One region of the Micromonospora sp. DT231 genome, then DNA from elsewhere that is predicted to be linked to it. Evidence: riboswitches for the same ligand, from Rfam matches in the RefSeq annotation. Region 1 holds a riboswitch; the other holds the start of a gene.
The links. A riboswitch is a leader RNA that binds a small molecule or an ion and turns the genes downstream of it on or off. The one in region 1 is predicted to bind cyclic di-AMP.

Region 1 (7,837 bases):
ACCGCCGACCGGGCGTCCGCGCCCAGTGAGCCGGCCCGGGCGTACGCCGAGCTGACCGCCGGAAACCGGCGCTTCGTCAGCGGCGCCCCACGCCACCCCAACCAGGACGCCGGGCACCGGGCCGCCGTGGCCGACGGACAGCACCCGTTCGCGGTGATCGTCGGCTGCTCCGACTCCCGTCTGGCCGCCGAGATCATCTTTGACCGGGGGCTCGGTGACCTGTTCGTGGTCCGCACGGCCGGGCACACCGCCGGTCCGGAGGTGCTCGGCAGCGTGGAGTACGCGGTGACGGTCCTCGGCACCCCGCTCGTGGTGGTGCTCGGCCACGACTCGTGCGGGGCGGTGCAGGCGGCGCGGGAGTCCTCCGCGACGGGCACCCAACCTCCCGGGCACCTGGGCGCGGTGGTCGATGCCGTGCTGCCCAGTCTGCGCAGGGCCGAGGCCGAGGGTGTGCACGACATCGACGGCATCGTCGACATCCACATCGCGCAGACCGTCGAGACGCTGCTCCGGCAGTCGCCCGTGCTGGCCGACGAGGTGGCGCAGGGGCGGTGCGCGGTGGTGGGCGTGTCGTACCGCCTCGCCGCCGGAGTCGTACGCCCGGTGGCGGCCGTCCCGGCCGGCTTCGCGTCGCTCGACGTGCCGACCGGGTCGGCCGACCCGGCCACGGCCGCCTAGGGGCTGACACGTCGAGGGCCGCCCCGCGTGGTGCGGAGCGGCCCTCGACGAAGGATCCGGTGGGTCAGAGCAGCGACATGTGCACGTGGTCGGTGTGGTTCGACGGCCCGCTGTACGACTTCCAGCCGCTCGCCGGGAACCAGATCTGCCGGTTCCAGATCACGTAGTAGATGCCGAGCCGGTCGGCGTTACGGATGAGGAAGGCGGCGACGTTGTTGCCGTACATCCGGGTGTCGTTGTTGTGCCACGGGGCGAAGCCGCTCTTCTGCAGCGACCAGTCGCAGGCGCGGCCCTTCGGGTGCTCCCACGGCCCGCCGGAGCGGTAGCAGCCGACGAACCGGTTGAAGCCGGCCGCCTTGACCTCCTTGTACGCGTGCAGCGTGCGTGGCGTGATGCAGCCGGACGTGGTCGGGTCGTTCTCGCTGCAGGACTGTGCCTTCCAGTCACCGTCGGCGGTGCGGCCCGGCCCGATCTTGGCGACCTTCGAGGTGGCGTCCACCAGGCCGCCGGTGAAGCCCTTGCCGCCGACCAGGGAGAGCGCCTTGTCGGCCTCGGTCTTCCGCTTGGCCATCACGGCGGTCTGCTTCTGTTGCTCGCGGACCTCGGTGTCGAGGAGCAGCTTGGCCTGCTCGGCGCGGGACTTCACCGCGTTGACCTCGGCGAGCTTGTTCTCGTTCACCATGTTGATCTCGTCGAGCATCGCGGCACGTTGGACGAACGTGTCCGGAGCGTCGCTTTCGAGCAGCATCGCCAGCGCGCCGATCCGACCGGTCCGGTACGACTGGGCGGCGATCTCCCCGACCTGTGGCGCCAGCGCGTCCAGGTCGGCCTTGGCCCGGTCCACCTCAAGCGCCAACTCGAGCTGCCGCTTCTTGGACTTGTCCAGTCTGGACTTGGCGGCGGAGTAGTCGCGGTTGGCCTGCTCGATGACGTCGTTGAGCAGCTGGGGCTCGCCGTCCTCCTCGTGCCCGGACGGCGTGGGGGTCGTCGGGGCGGCGTGGGCCGGGAGGGGCCCGGCGAGCACGGTCAGTGCGGCGATCACGGCCACCACGGGTGTCATCCAGCGGCGTAGGGGTGCCGTCACAATGTTCCCTTCCGTCGACCGCCGACCGGGTTAGCTGACGGGTTCGGGGCGGAAGTGGCCCCTACCGCTGACGCGGATTCACCCCACACACCTGGGTCCCCGGCTCGCCGGTTGGCGATTGGGCGGTGGCACCGCAGGCGCCGCTTCGCGCCTTCATCGGTAACCGGCAGCGAGGTTACCCGAGAGTCGACTGGGTGAGCTACGCCTGGATGCCGACCAAAAGTGTCATTTCGCCATAGCGGTGGGTAACCAGTGACGCGGTTCTCAGGTGGGGGACCCGATCTGGTCACGCTGAGGAGTGTCACCATGCCGTATCCGTGCTCCTGTTCGACTCCGGCCACCCGTCGGTGGCGGTGGATGGGCGCCGGGTCCGCGTCTGGTCCGGCTCGTCGGGTTGCCGCGATCGCGGCGCGTTGAGGGCGGCCAGCGCCTCCGCCCGGTCGTCCGCCCGGGGGCGCGACCGGGTGGCATCGACGGGCGGCGTGGTGTCGGCGCGCCCGGCCGCGGTCACGATCGCGGCCAGTCCGGTGGTCAGCGGCACGGCGGCGATCAGCCCGAGTGTCGCGACCGCGCTGCGGACGATCTCCTGCGCGAGGAACTCGCTGGTGAGGAGCTGCCCGATCGGCCGCGCGTCGGCGGTGAGCAGGAGCAGCAGGGGCAGCGACGCGCCCGCGTACGCCAGCACGATCGTGTTGACGGTGGAGGCGATGTGCGCCCGGCCGACACGTGTCGCCGCACGGTAGAGCTGCCTGCGGGTCAGCCCGGGATTGGCGTTCGCCAGCTCGGTGACGGTGGCCGCCTGGGTGACCGTCACGTCGTCGAGCACCCCGAGCGACCCGATGATGATCCCGGCGAGCAGCAGGCCGTGCAGGTCCACGTCACCCTGGAACATCGACAGAGTCGTCGCGTCCTCGCTGCCGAAGCCGGTGAGGTGCGTTGCCCCGGTGGCGATGGTGGCGAGCGCGCCGGTCAGCACCAGGCTGCCCAGGGTGCCGAGCACCGCGACCGAGGTCTGCGCGGTGACGCCGTGGGTCAGATAGAGCACCACGAACATGATCAGGGCGGCGCCGACCACCGCCACCAGGAGAGGTGACCGGCCGGCGCCGATGCCCGGCAGCACGAAGGTGAGCAGGATGGCGAAGCTGGCCGCCAACCCGGCGAGCGCGGCCAGCCCCCGCCACCGGCCGAACGCGACGATCGCGGCGGCGAAGACCACCGCCAACCACACAAGTGGGGTGCCGCGCTGGTGCTCGGCGATGTTCCAGTTACTGAGCGTGGGATCGGTCGGGTCGGTCAACTCGACAAGGACGACCTCGTCGCCGACGTCGACCCGTGGCGCGCCCGGGCCGTCGGGCACCGGTGTGCTCACCTGTTGGCCGGCGGCCGGTCCGTCGTCCACCCGGACGTCGACGGTGCCGCACGGCCCGTTGCCGACCCTGGGTGTGCCCTCCGGGCTCGACGGCAGCGGCGGGCACGGTTCGGTCACCACCCTTGTCACCGTGCCGGCGTAGCGCGGCACGTCCGCTCCGCCGTCGGTCCGCGGTGCTCCTCCGCGCGGCCAGAGCAGCGCCGCGGCGACCACTGTGGCGACGAAGAGGGGCACCACGGTCATGACGAGGATCCGTCGCACCCGGGGTGGGGCGGACGGAGCGGGGCGGGCGTGGTCGGAACCCAAGTCGAGACTCCCAACGATCCGGTGCGGGATACGTGCCGGCGGGCCGCGCGGTTCAGTGTCGTCACCGAAAGGCGGCGCGGGGCGCGGCGGATCGCGAACCGACGACCACGCGATCACGGACGGTCAGTGCCCGGCCCTGGTTGCCCGGAAGTCGGCCCCTCGCCGCGGTGCCGGCACCCGCGCTGTATCTGCCGCGCTGCGTCAGCCGCGCTTCATCAGCCGGCCGACCGCCGCCATCATCTCGGTGGCCATCTCGTCGGCCCGTCCCTCGGCCGCACCCTCGTGCATGCAGTGCCGGGCGTGCCCGTCGAGCAGCCCCAGCGCCACCTTGTCGAGCGCGGCCTGGATCGCGGAGATCTGGGTGAGCACGTCGATGCAGTAGCGGTCGTCGTCGACCATCTTCTCGATGCCGCGGACCTGCCCCTCGACTCGGCGGAGCCGCGCGAGCAGCTGGTCCTTGCTGGCGGTGTACCCGCGGATCGGGGTGGGTGCGCTCATGCCGACCAGGATAGCCTACCCCCTGGGGGTATGGTACGGTGCACTTCCGAGGGGGATACCCCCACCGGGTACCGGTACGCAGAGGGAGACGATCCGATGGTCAACACGACGTTCCAGGTGCAGGGCATGACCTGCGGGCACTGTGTCAGCGCGGTAAGCGCCGAGGTCGGCGCCATCGCGGGCGTACGTGACGTCCAGGTCGATCTCGCGACCGGGCAGGTCACCGTGAACAGCGAGCAGCCCCTCGACGTGCAGGTCGTCCGGGCCGCCGTCGACGAGGCCGGCTACGACCTCGTCGACGCGTGAGCGGGGGGCCGACATGCGTACCGTGACGAGAGTGGCCGGGTTCGCTGTCGGCCTCGCGGCGATCTTCGGCGCGACGTACGGGGTCGGTCGGGTGGTCGACCGCGCCCCGGTGGCCGAGGGCCGGCACGACGGCCACGCCGACCCGGCGACGAGAGGGCACGGCGAGCCGGCCGACCGGATTCCCGGTGGACTGCTCGTCTCCGACCGCGGCTACACCCTCGACCCGGTCGACGCCCCGGCCGACGAGTTCGCCTTCCGGATCACCGGTCCGGACGGCCAGCCGGTGACCCGGTACGACGTGGCGCACGACAGGAGGATGCACCTGATCGTGGTCCGCCGGGACCTCTCCGGTTTCCGGCACGTGCACCCCGACCTGGCCGCGGACGGCACCTGGCGGGTCGGCACGCCGCTGGCCGGCCCGGGGCAGTGGCGGGCGTTCGCCGACTTCACACCGACCGGGGGTGAGTCGCTGACGCTCGGCGTGGACGTGACGGTCCCCGGCGAGCTGACCGACCGACCGCTGCCCGCCCCGGCGACCAGCACCACCGTCGACGGCTACACGGTCACCCTGACCGGCTCGCCGCAGCCCGGCCGCACCGCCCCGCTCACCTTCACCGTCAGCCGGGACGGCCGGCCGGTCACCGACCTGGAGCCCTACCTGGGCGCGTACGGGCACCTGGTGGCACTGCGCCGGGGCGACCTCGCGTACCTGCACGTGCATCCGGACGGGACGCCGGGCGACGGGCGGACCCGGCCCGGCCCGGCCGTCAGCTTCCTCGCCGAGGTGCCCTCGACCGGCGCCTACCGGCTCTACCTCGACTTCCAGCACGGCGGGACGGTGCACACCGCCGAGTTCACAGTCGTCGCCGGCAACCCGCCGACCGGGAACAACCCGAGCGGACCCGCACCGAGCGGACCCGCACCGAGCGGACCCGCGCCCAGCGGCGGCGCCGACCACGGCACCCCCGGGCACGGGCACAACTGACGGGACCCCACACCATGACCACCACCAGCAGACCGCTGCCCGAGGCGCCCAACCGGATCGAGTTGGCGATCGGCGGGATGACCTGCGCCGCCTGCGCCGCCCGGATCGAGAAGAAGCTCAACCGGATGGACGGCGTGAGCGCCGCCGTCAACTACGCCACCGAGAAGGCAACCGTCCGGTACGCCGACGGCGTCACGCCGGACGACCTGATCGAGACCGTGCGCAAGACCGGGTACACGGCGGCGCTGCCGACCCCGCAGCCGGTCGAGGAGCCGACCGACCCGTTGCGCGGCCCGCGTACCCGGCTCTGGGTCTCGGTGGTGCTCAGCGTGCCCGTGGTCCTGCTGGCCATGGTCCCGGCCTGGCAGTTCGACTACTGGCAGTGGCTGTCGCTGACCCTTGCCGCGCCGGTGGTGGTCTGGGGTGGGCTGCCGTTCCACCGGGCCGCCTGGACCAACCTGCGGCACGGCGCGGCGACGATGGACACGCTGGTCTCGCTCGGCACCCTGGCCGCGTTCGGCTGGTCGCTCTGGGCGCTCTTCCTCGGTGACGCCGGCATGCCCGGAATGACGCACCCGTTCCGCTTCGACATCACCCGCACCGACGGGGCCGGCAACATCTACCTGGAGGCGGCCGCCGGGGTGACGGTGTTCATCCTGGCCGGCCGCTACTTCGAGGCCCGATCCAAGCGGACCGCCGGCGCGGCCCTGCGCGCCCTGCTCGACCTCGGCGCCAAGGAGGTGGCAGTGCTGCGCGACGGGGTGGAGACCCTGATTCCGGTGGATCGGCTTGCCGTCGGTGACCGGTTCGTGGTGCGCCCCGGAGAGAAGATCGCCACCGACGGGGTGGTCGACGAGGGCACGTCCGCCGTCGACGCCAGCATGCTCACCGGCGAGTCGGTGCCGGTCGAGGTCGGCCCCGGCGACGGCGTGGTCGGCGCGACAATCAACGCGGGCGGACGGCTGATCGTCAGCGCCACGCGGGTCGGCGCGGACACCCAACTCGCCCGCATGGCCGACCTGGTCGAGCAGGCGCAGAGCGGCAAGGCCGCCGTCCAGCGGCTCGCGGACCGGATCTCCGGTGTCTTCGTGCCGATCGTCATCGCCCTCGCCGTCGGCACGCTCGGCTGGTGGCTCGGCACCGGCGCCGGCCCGACCGCCGCGTTCACCGCCGCCGTCGCCGTGCTGATCATCGCCTGCCCCTGCGCGCTCGGCCTGGCCACCCCTACCGCGCTGCTCGTCGGCACCGGCCGGGGAGCGCAACTCGGTGTGCTGATCAAGGGGCCGGAGGCGCTGGAGTCGACCCGCCGGGTGGACACCGTCGTGCTGGACAAGACGGGCACCGTGACGACCGGCCGGATGACCCTGGTGGACGTGGTGCCGACGAGCGGCACGGATCGGGGCGAGCTGCTCCGGCTCGCGGGGGCGGTGGAGGCCGCCTCCGAGCACCCGATCGCCCGCGCGGTCGCGGCGGGCGCCGCCGAGGCGGGGTCGCTGCCCCCGGTGACGGGCTTCGGCAACCTCGAAGGGCTGGGCGTGACCGGCGCCGTCGACGGAAGGGTCGTGCTCGTCGGTCGGGTGCGGCTGCTGCGGGAGCGGGGGATCGACGTACCGCCGGAGGTCGAGTGGGCCGTCCGCGACGCGGAGGCCGCCGGCCGTACGGCGATCGTCGCGGCCTGGGACGGGCGGGTCCGGGGTGTGCTCGCGGTCGCCGACGTGGTCCGGCCGACCAGCCGGGCGGCGGTGGCCCGGCTGCGGGCGCTGGGGCTCACCCCGGTCCTGCTCACCGGGGACAACGCCACGGTGGCCCGCGCGATCGCCGCAGAGGTGGGCATCGACGAGGTGATCGCCGAGGTGCTGCCGGCCGGCAAGGTCGACGTGGTCAAGCGGCTCCAGGCGCAGGGGCGGTCGGTGGCGATGGTCGGTGACGGGGTCAACGACGCCCCGGCGCTGGCCCAGGCCGACCTGGGGTTGGCCATGGGCACCGGCACCGACGTGGCGATCGAGGCGTCCGATCTCACCCTCGTCCGGGGCGACCTGGACGCCGCGGTGGACGCCATCCGGTTGTCCCGGCGCACGCTCGGCATCATCCGGGGCAACCTGTTCTGGGCGTTCGGTTACAACGTGGCGGCTCTGCCGTTGGCCGCCGCCGGGCTGCTCAATCCGATGATCGCCGGCGCCACGATGGCGTTCTCCTCGGTCTTCGTGGTGGCCAACAGTCTGCGGTTGCGCCGGTTCCGTCCGGCCGCGGCCGATCGCAGACTGTGACGGCGGTAATGGTTGGACCGGCGACGGCGGGGGTACTGGTGGTGGTGTAGCGACGCTTGCAATGGAGGTTGGCAATGGGATTCGACGATAAGATCAACAACGCCACCGAGGACGCGACCGGCAAGCTGAAGGAAGGCGCCGGTCGGGCCACCGACAACGAGCAGCTCGAGGCCGAGGGTCGCGCTGACCAGTCCACGGCCAAGCTCAAGCAGGCCGGCGAGAAGATCAAGGACGCCTTCAAGAGCTGACGTACGACGTAACCCGCACGCCGGGCCGGTGATCATTCACCGGCCCGGCGTGTCTGTGTGTCCGGCCCCGTGCCGTGACCCTGAGAACCCCCTGAT
Region 2 (7,837 bases), on a different contig from region 1:
ACCGTACTGCTCGGGCTGCTCGCCGTCCTGGCGCTCGCCGCCGCGCGCACCCTGCCGGCCGGCGTGGCGTTGGCCGCGAGCCTGCTGGTCGGCGCGGGCACCGGGGCTGTCGCCCTGGACCTGGCCCGGCGGCGGTTCCGGCCGGGAGCCGGTGGCGGGCCGGTGGCCCGCGCGCTGCGCCGCCACCAGCCGGAGTTCCTGCTCTACTTCTCCGCGCCGCCCGGCTCGGAATACCAGGTCACCATGTGGCTGCCGTATCTGCGGCGGATCGGCCGGCCGTTCCTCGTCGTGCTGCGCGAGCCGGAGTTCCTGGCCCCGATCGCCGCGGCCACCGACGCGCCGGTGGTCTACTGCCCCACCCTGCGGGCGATGGACGAGGCGCTGGTGCCGAGCCTGCGGGCCGCGTTCTACGTCAACCACGGGGCGAAGAACAGCCACTGCATCCGCTTCACCCAGCTCACCCACGTCCAGTTGCACCACGGCGACAGCGACAAGGCGCCGAGCGCCAACCCGGTGTCCGGGATCTTCGACCGGATCTTCGTGGCCGGGCCGGCCGCGATCGACAGGTACGCCCGCGCGGGCGTGCGGATCCCGGCGGACAAGTTCGTGGTGGTGGGCCGCCCGCAGGTGGAGTCGATCGAGGTACGCCCCGAGCCGGCCCGGGGGTTGGCCAACCCGACGGTGCTCTACACCCCGACCTGGACCGGGCACCACGCCGACGCCGACTACTGCTCGTTGCCGGTGGCCGAGGGGCTGCTGCGTCGGCTCCTGGAGCGCGGCGCGACGGTGATCCTGCGCCCCCACCCGTACACGACGCAGAACCCGGCGTCGGCACGCCAGTTGGGCCGGCTGACCGAGTTGCTCGTCGCCGACCGGGCCCGCAGCGGGCGCCCGCACGTCGTCGGCGCGGCGGCCCGCGAGCTGAGCCTGACCGAGTGTGTGAACTCCTCGGACGCGCTGATCTCCGACGTGTCCGGGGTGATCTCGGACTACCTCTACTCCAGCAAGCCGTACGCGGTCACCGACATGGGTGACGAGGGCGACAGGTTCGCCGAGCGGTTCCCGTTGGCCGCGTCGGGTTACGTGCTGCGTCGGGACCTGTCCAACGTGGACGAGGTGCTGACCGCGCTGCTGGACACCGATCCGCTGGCGGCGGAGCGCTGGGCCACCCGCCGGCGCTACCTGGGTGACTTCCCCGCCGAGTCGTACGCCGAGGCGTTCCTGACCGCCGCCCGCCGGGAGCTGGCGGCGACGGAGGACCCCGCGGCCGAGCGTGCGCCGCAGCTCTCCCCCCTCGCCTGACCCCGCCTGTCGGGCCCGGCGAGAGGGCTAGGGTACGCGGCTAGCGCAGGCCGAGCCGATCCCCCGCGTTCAGCTCGATCCGGACGATCCCGGACGTGCCGGCCGGCGCGTGCCACTCGGCTGTCGCGATGCCGTCGGCCGACTCGGGGAGCGACAACTCCCACGGCTGGAGTGCGGAGGAGGCGACGACGAACCGCAGCACCTCCTCGGCGCCCATCAGCGTGGCCCCGAGGTGTGCCACGATTCTCCGCCGCCCGTCGGCGAGGGTCTCGCTACCGACCGACTCGATGTCCTCCTCGTCCAACCCGACGACGTCCCGGACGACGGCCGTGGCGTCCGCGACCGGGCCGACGACGTCGACGGTCAGCACGACCCGTACGGCGTCCCGCAACGCCTCCTCGATCGCGCTGATCAACTCGGCCTCGTCCGGACCGTCCTCACTCAGCGCCATCTCCCGGGTCTCCACCGGCCGGTCGACCGGCCCCGGGTCGAACGGGTCGATGCCGGTCCGCACGTACAGCGCCTCGACCGTCGGGTCTTCGGTGAGTGGTCGGTCCGCCTCCATCGCCGCCACCATCCAGACGCCGAGCGGTGACCTGCGCAGGCGCCCCGTCAGGAATCCGAACTCGGCGGCGAGGGCGTCCACCCCGGTCCCGAAGGGAGCCTGCGGTGACACGTCGACCAGGGGCAGCACCAGGAGCAGGGCCAGACCCCACACGCCGCCCCCGTCGACCGCCACCGGGTGGAGGTCGACGGACCAGACGTCCGCCCGTCCGAGCAGTGAAAGGCAGCGGACCAGGGCGGTGTCGAGATCCGGGGCCGTCAGCCGGGCGTGCACCCGGGCCACCACGTCGTCGTCGGACGCCGCTGCCGGCAGTCGCCTGACCCGTCGCCGGACGGACCGGACGGGTGCGTCGGCGGGCAGCCACTCCGGCGGATCCCACCACTCCTCCGGAGTGTCACCGACCGCGCCGACGGACACGCTCAACGGCGTCACGCCGTCGGTCGTCCGCTCGGGACCGGCGGCGAAACCCCACGGATGGCCGGCAGCCGTGTCGGAGATGTCGAGGTCGCCACGGCCCCACCGGAAGCGCTCCAGCAGCGGTGCGACGACCTGGCGTACCGCCTCCCCGCCGGACGCCGACGGGGAGGCCGGCGTCAGCCCGAGGTCCAGGTTCACCCCGGCGCGGGGGCCGTCGACCTCGGTTCGGGACGCGGTGAGGCTCACCGCGCCGAGCGACGCGACGAGCGGCCGGCAGCGACGCGCCGCGTCGTCGAGTCGGGTGTCGACGACGTTCAGGCTCACGCTCGTGACCAGGGCTTGCTCGACAGGGGACATCACCGCGGAATGGTAGGCGTCGGGGTGGGGCGGCACTACGGGTTTATCACCCCGACGAAGCTCAGCGGTACGCGTCCAGCAGCGCCAGGACGGCCGCCGGATCCTCCACGTGCGCGTTGTGGCCGAGACCGGGCAGTGTGGCGACCGGTACGCCGTACTCCTTGAGCTGCGCGTCGGTGACCATCGGATCGTGCTCGCCGCGCGCCAGCAGCACCGGCACGTCGATCGCCGCCAGCAGCGCGCTCAGGTCGGGCTCGCCGACGGCGAAGGCGTTCGGATCCATGGCGAGACGCCACCGGCCGTCGACCTGACGGAGGCCAGCGTCCACCACCGGGTGGTCCGGCGGGAGCAGGCCGGCCAGCCCGGAGACACGCAGGTAGCGGCGGGCCGCCTCGGTGCGGCTGGCGAACCAGCTCACCGGGCGGGCGGCCAACTCGGCGGCGCGGTCCAGCTCGGCGGGTGACCAGAGCGCCTTGATCCCCAACCCGACCACCGCGTCCACGGGCATCCCGGCGTCGCGCGCGGCCAACGCGAGGCCGACCACACCACCCAGCGAGTGCCCGAGCACGACGAGACGATCGTCGAGGGCGAGGGCCGGCGCGATCCGCCGGGCGAAACCGGCGAAGGAGTACGACGGCAGCGGCGGCGTCCAGCCGTGGCCGGCGAGGTCCGGTGCCAGCCACCGGCCGGGCCAGTGTCGTTCCAGGTGCGGCGCCCACGGCAACCACACGTCACCGGTCGCCCCCATGCCGTGCAACAGCAGCAGGACCGGCCGTCGACCGGTGTGACCACCCGATTCATCCACCACGGCCGCAGTCTCCCACGGTTCACGGTCCCGGACGAGAGTCGTCGACGGGGGCGTACCCCGGACCGGCGGGAGAGACGCCACGGGCGCCGGCCCCTCGTGAGGGACGGCGCCCGTGGCGGTCAGCGTGCCTGGGTCAGGCGGAGTAGCCCCGGCTGGCGATCCAGTTGGCCAGGTCGATCGTGGTGATCCAGTACGACGGGTCGGACGGGTTCGCCGAGTCGGCGATGCGTACCGTGCGGCCGTTGTCCTTGTAACCCACGACGGCGACGTAGTGCCCCCCGCCGTAGGAGTGCCAGCTGCCGTCGGTGTCGGTGGCGTCCCCGACGACGTTGGCGACCACGCCCCGGCCGTCGGTGATGGCCTTGACGACGTCGGCCTGGAGGCGGTCCATCTGGGCCGGGCTGGGCGCGCCGGCGAACATCCGGGTCCGGTACGGGGAGCCCTTCACCTCGGCGTTGAGCACCCGCGTGGTGTCCTCGGCCGAGTTGGTGCCCATCTCGGTGGTGCCCAGTTCGGCGCCGAGTTCCTCCTGGGTACGGTCGATCCCGGTGGCGCTGAGCGCGTTGCGGGTGGCCGCCGGGCCGCAGTTGTAGTAGGTGTTCTGCGCCTCGTACTCGTAGTCGAGCACCTTTGTCGCCGGCGGCTTCGGCCGCTCCGGCTTGCGGGTCAGGTCCGGGTTGCTGCTCGCCTTGGCGGCGGGCGCGGCGGCGCTGGTGGCCGGGGCGGCGCTCGTCGGCGCGGCGCTGGCCGACGGGGAGGCGTCTCGCACCTCGCCACGGGAGGCGGCGACGTCGCTGCGCATCTCGGCGACAGTGGTCGCGGTGCGCTGGCCGGCCGGCGCGTCGTCGGTGGTGGCGAGCAGGGTGCCGGTGGTGGTGGCGATCACGAGGGCCGCGGCGGAGGCGGCGGCGATCTGGTACGGGCGCTGGGTGGCGATGCGGCGGAGCTGACGCTGCATGGTGTGCTTCACGGGGTCCTCCACGGATCGGGGGGGAGAGCGGCACACCGGGGCCGGGCCGGTATCCGGGCAGGGGCCAGCGCGCGGACGATGGTCCGCGGATGGTGAACCGCTCAGGGGAACACCCGGCGTGGCCGGGCGGTTGGGCGATGACCCGGGGGTCAGCTCACCGTCACGTGACCGATGAGCGGGGGCACCGCTGCGCCGTGGAGGCGAGGGAACAGCCGAGGGGTGGAGAGATGCTGCACGAGGATGGAACTCCTTCCGAGACCGCCTACCGGGTTAGCTGACGGATTCGGGCGGGAAGATCGCCCTACCGCGGGCCGTGGCTCGCGGATTCACCCCGGACTTACTGATGGGTCCCCGGTTCGTTCATCACGATTAAGCGGGTCGGCGCGGCGTCGCCTCTTGCGATCGGTTACCGCACCGGACGGGACGACACTACTGGCCCGTTCACACCCTGCCAAGCCAGGTTCACCTGCGTAAACCCGGATCGGCGCAGCAATTTCTCCGCGTCTGGCCGATGACGTGACTCGATGGGACAAGCGGTTACGGTGACGCCTACGGGCGACAACCGGACAGGTCGCCAAAAGTGCGGCCACAATCCCGGGAACAATCGAGCCGATCGTGCCGGACGCCCGATTTCGGAATGCGGTGAGCGGGCTCACATAACGGATCGAGCTCAACCCGCACGGGCGGGACGCCAGCGTGTCACGACGGCGGGGCGGGCAGCCCCGGGCACCAGCCGGCGGGCCGGTGCCCGGCTGGGCCGCAGCCGGGCCGCTGCCAAAGCCGCCTCCTGGACAAGGGCGCGCGCCGACTCGGCGGCCAGTTCCGCGGCCCGCCAGGCGGCCCGCTCCGCGTCGGCGGCGGCCTGGTGGTCGGCCCGTCGCGCGTCCCGGATCGCCCGGCTGAGCAGCGCTTCCTGCTCGACCGGGTGCCGCCGGGGATCCCAGCCGTGCCGCCGCCCGAACACGTCGCTGAGCTGCGCCATGCTCAGGTCGCCCCGCCAGTACGCCGCCGTCGCCGCACGGTGCAGGTAGCGCTCCCGGGCGGCGTACTCGGCCGGGGTGCGGGGGGTGCCCGGGGTGGGCAGCGCCCCGGATCCCGCGAAGCGGCGCGCGGCGGCGTCCGCCTCGTCGTACCGCGCCCAGGCCCGTTCCGCCTGCTCCTGACTGATCAGCCAGGCATCGCGCCGCCGCTGGGCCGTCCTGGCCGCGCCGGCCGCGGCGACAGCCACCTCCTCGGCGTACCGGCGCCTGTCGACGACCTCGGCCGCGGCCACCTCGCGGGCGGTCGGTACGGCCGGCGACGGGTCACCGATGGGCCGGTCCCGTTCGGGCCTGGCGACCAGCACGGCGAGCACGCCCAGCGCCAGGAGGAACAGGGCCGACCAGATGGCGGCGGCCTGCGGTACCTCGGTTACGAACTGGTAGAAGACGGCGGTCTCCATGGTCGGCACCTCGCGGAGGAAGCAGAGCGATGAGGGCCCCGCGAGTCCCCTGGCCACGGGCGGGCCACGGGTCGGCGGGGTGCGGAGCTGGTCTGTCGACAGGGCGCGGCGACGGGACGCTCGTCCCGGTGGCTCAGCGCCCGGGTGGACCCCGGGGCGCCCGGCTGCGGGAGCCGTCGACGAGGGGCAGCCGGTCGGACCCGGCCGCGCGCACCGGCAGCGCGCCGGTCACGACGGCGCCCTGACCGCCGGGGAGCGCCGGTTGCGCGTCGACCGACCAGGCCGGGGAGGCCTCCCCGGCGACACCCGCACTCGGCCCGGCGCCCACGGTCGGCGCGGCGCTCAGGCTCGACGCGGCACTCAGGCTCGACGCGGCACTCAGGCTCGACGCGGCACTCAGGCTCGGCGCGGCACTCAGGCTCGGCACGGCACTCAGGCTCGACGCGGCGGACGGGTTCGGCGCGGCGGACGGGTTCGGGCCGGCGCCGAGCGCCAGGGCCGCGACGACGGCGAGGCTGGTCAGCACCCGGGTCGCCCAGCGCGCCACCCACCACAGGGGACAGGTGAACGCGACCGGAAGCACGTCCCCACGCTACCGTCGTGCCGACCCGGGCGCATCGACCACGGGCGTGTCGACGCGCGCCGCGCCGAGCCCGCTGACCAGGGTGGATGGCGTCAGCGCGTGTCCGCGTACGTGGATCGATTGTCGGTCTGGTCGGGCCCGCCGGCCTCGGTGCGGGTCCCCACGCCGGTCTCGGGGGCGTCGTTGCCGGCGGCCCGGCTGCCGGCCGTGCGTTGTCCGGGGACGGACGCCGCTCGGGCCGGACGGCGCGGTGCGAGCCGGCGCATCATCGGGGTTTCGACGTAGCGATGCAGCAGCCCGGCGAGGAGCAGTGTCACCAGCAGGAAACCGAGCACCACGACCGGGCCGCGCCAGCCCTCGAAGCCGGTCCCCCAGTCGCCGGTGAAGCGCAGCACGCTCGTCATCACCAACACGTGGACCAGGTAGAAGGCGAAGGAGACCTCGCCGAGCCAGACCAGCGGGCGGGACCGCCACGGCGACCGCCGGTCCCGCACGTCCGCGTCCGCGGCGGCGGTGATCACCAGCAGGTACGTGACCGCGAGCAGCGTGGTCCACAGCTCCGCGGGAATCCACTGCGTGGCAACCGCCCAGGTGCCCACGAAGATGACGCTGGCCCAGGTCAGCCCCGGGCCGCGCCAGAGTCCCCGGCGCATCAACTCGGCCGCCACCGCGCCCAGCCAGAACTCCAGCGACCGGACCGGCGGGAAGATCTGGGTGAACCACCACCGGCTCACCTCCGGCACCAGGTGCTGGGCCGGCCAGAGCGCGAGGATCAGCAGGGGCAGCGCGACGATCAGCACCACGAGTAGCTTCGGCCGGGCCCGGCGCAGCAGCGGCAGCGCCAGCGGCAGGCAGAGGTAGAAGAAGAACTCGCAGGAGAGCGACCAGCTCACCGTGTTGAGGCTGTAGAACCAGCCCGGCCGGGGATCCCACGCCTGCAACAGCAGCACGTTCTCCAACGCGGCCGCCGGCAGGACCGGGTCGGCGAACCACCAGGCGACGAGCAACGTCGCCCCGAACAGCACCAGGTGGTTGGGGTAGATCTTGGCAATCCGACGCCGCCAGAAGGTACGCCGGGAGTCGCCGACCCGGGCCGACCAGACCAGCACGAACCCGCTGAGGATGAAGAAGAACTGCACCCCGGACAGGCCGAGGCCGAACAGCTTGTCGACAACGGCCTTGTAGTCCGGCTCGGCGATGATCCGCATGGTGCCCGCGTGGAACCCGAAGACCAGCAGCGCGGCGATCCAGCGCAGCCCGGTCAGCGAGGGCAGCCGGAGCGGTGCGGGGGCGGGCCGGGCGGTCGACGGCGCGGCGGCGCTCGTCATGAGCGGATACCGAGGCTTGGCAGGGTCACCAGCACGTTCGTATCCTCCTCGGCACGGCGTGGACGG

Region 2: linked by a shared signal. The riboswitch ahead of ACPXBU_RS09575 (C39 family peptidase) and the one ahead of ACPXBU_RS33685 (coiled-coil domain-containing protein) in region 1 are both predicted to bind cyclic di-AMP.

Annotation. Positions count from the first base shown of each region.
Region 1 is NZ_JBNCNO010000021.1:49,076-56,912, forward strand. Features, by position in the region: gene ACPXBU_RS33680 (carbonic anhydrase) at 1-678, shown strand, start outside; gene ACPXBU_RS33685 (coiled-coil domain-containing protein) at 743-1,762, opposite strand; cyclic di-AMP (ydaO/yuaA leader) riboswitch at 1,767-1,897, opposite strand; gene ACPXBU_RS33690 (YibE/F family protein) at 2,064-3,437, opposite strand; gene ACPXBU_RS33695 (metal-sensitive transcriptional regulator) at 3,639-3,935, opposite strand; gene ACPXBU_RS33700 (heavy-metal-associated domain-containing protein) at 4,032-4,241, shown strand; gene ACPXBU_RS33705 (hypothetical protein) at 4,255-5,226, shown strand; gene ACPXBU_RS33710 (heavy metal translocating P-type ATPase) at 5,241-7,493, shown strand; gene ACPXBU_RS33715 (CsbD family protein) at 7,568-7,741, shown strand.
Region 2 is NZ_JBNCNO010000003.1:301,792-309,628, reverse strand. Features, by position in the region: gene ACPXBU_RS09590 (CDP-glycerol glycerophosphotransferase family protein) at 1-1,302, shown strand, start outside; gene ACPXBU_RS09585 (hypothetical protein) at 1,343-2,644, opposite strand; gene ACPXBU_RS09580 (alpha/beta fold hydrolase) at 2,703-3,449, opposite strand; gene ACPXBU_RS09575 (C39 family peptidase) at 3,583-4,431, opposite strand; cyclic di-AMP (ydaO/yuaA leader) riboswitch at 4,664-4,805, opposite strand; gene ACPXBU_RS09570 (hypothetical protein) at 5,090-5,860, opposite strand; gene ACPXBU_RS09565 (hypothetical protein) at 5,994-6,443, opposite strand; gene ACPXBU_RS09560 (acyltransferase family protein) at 6,536-7,771, opposite strand.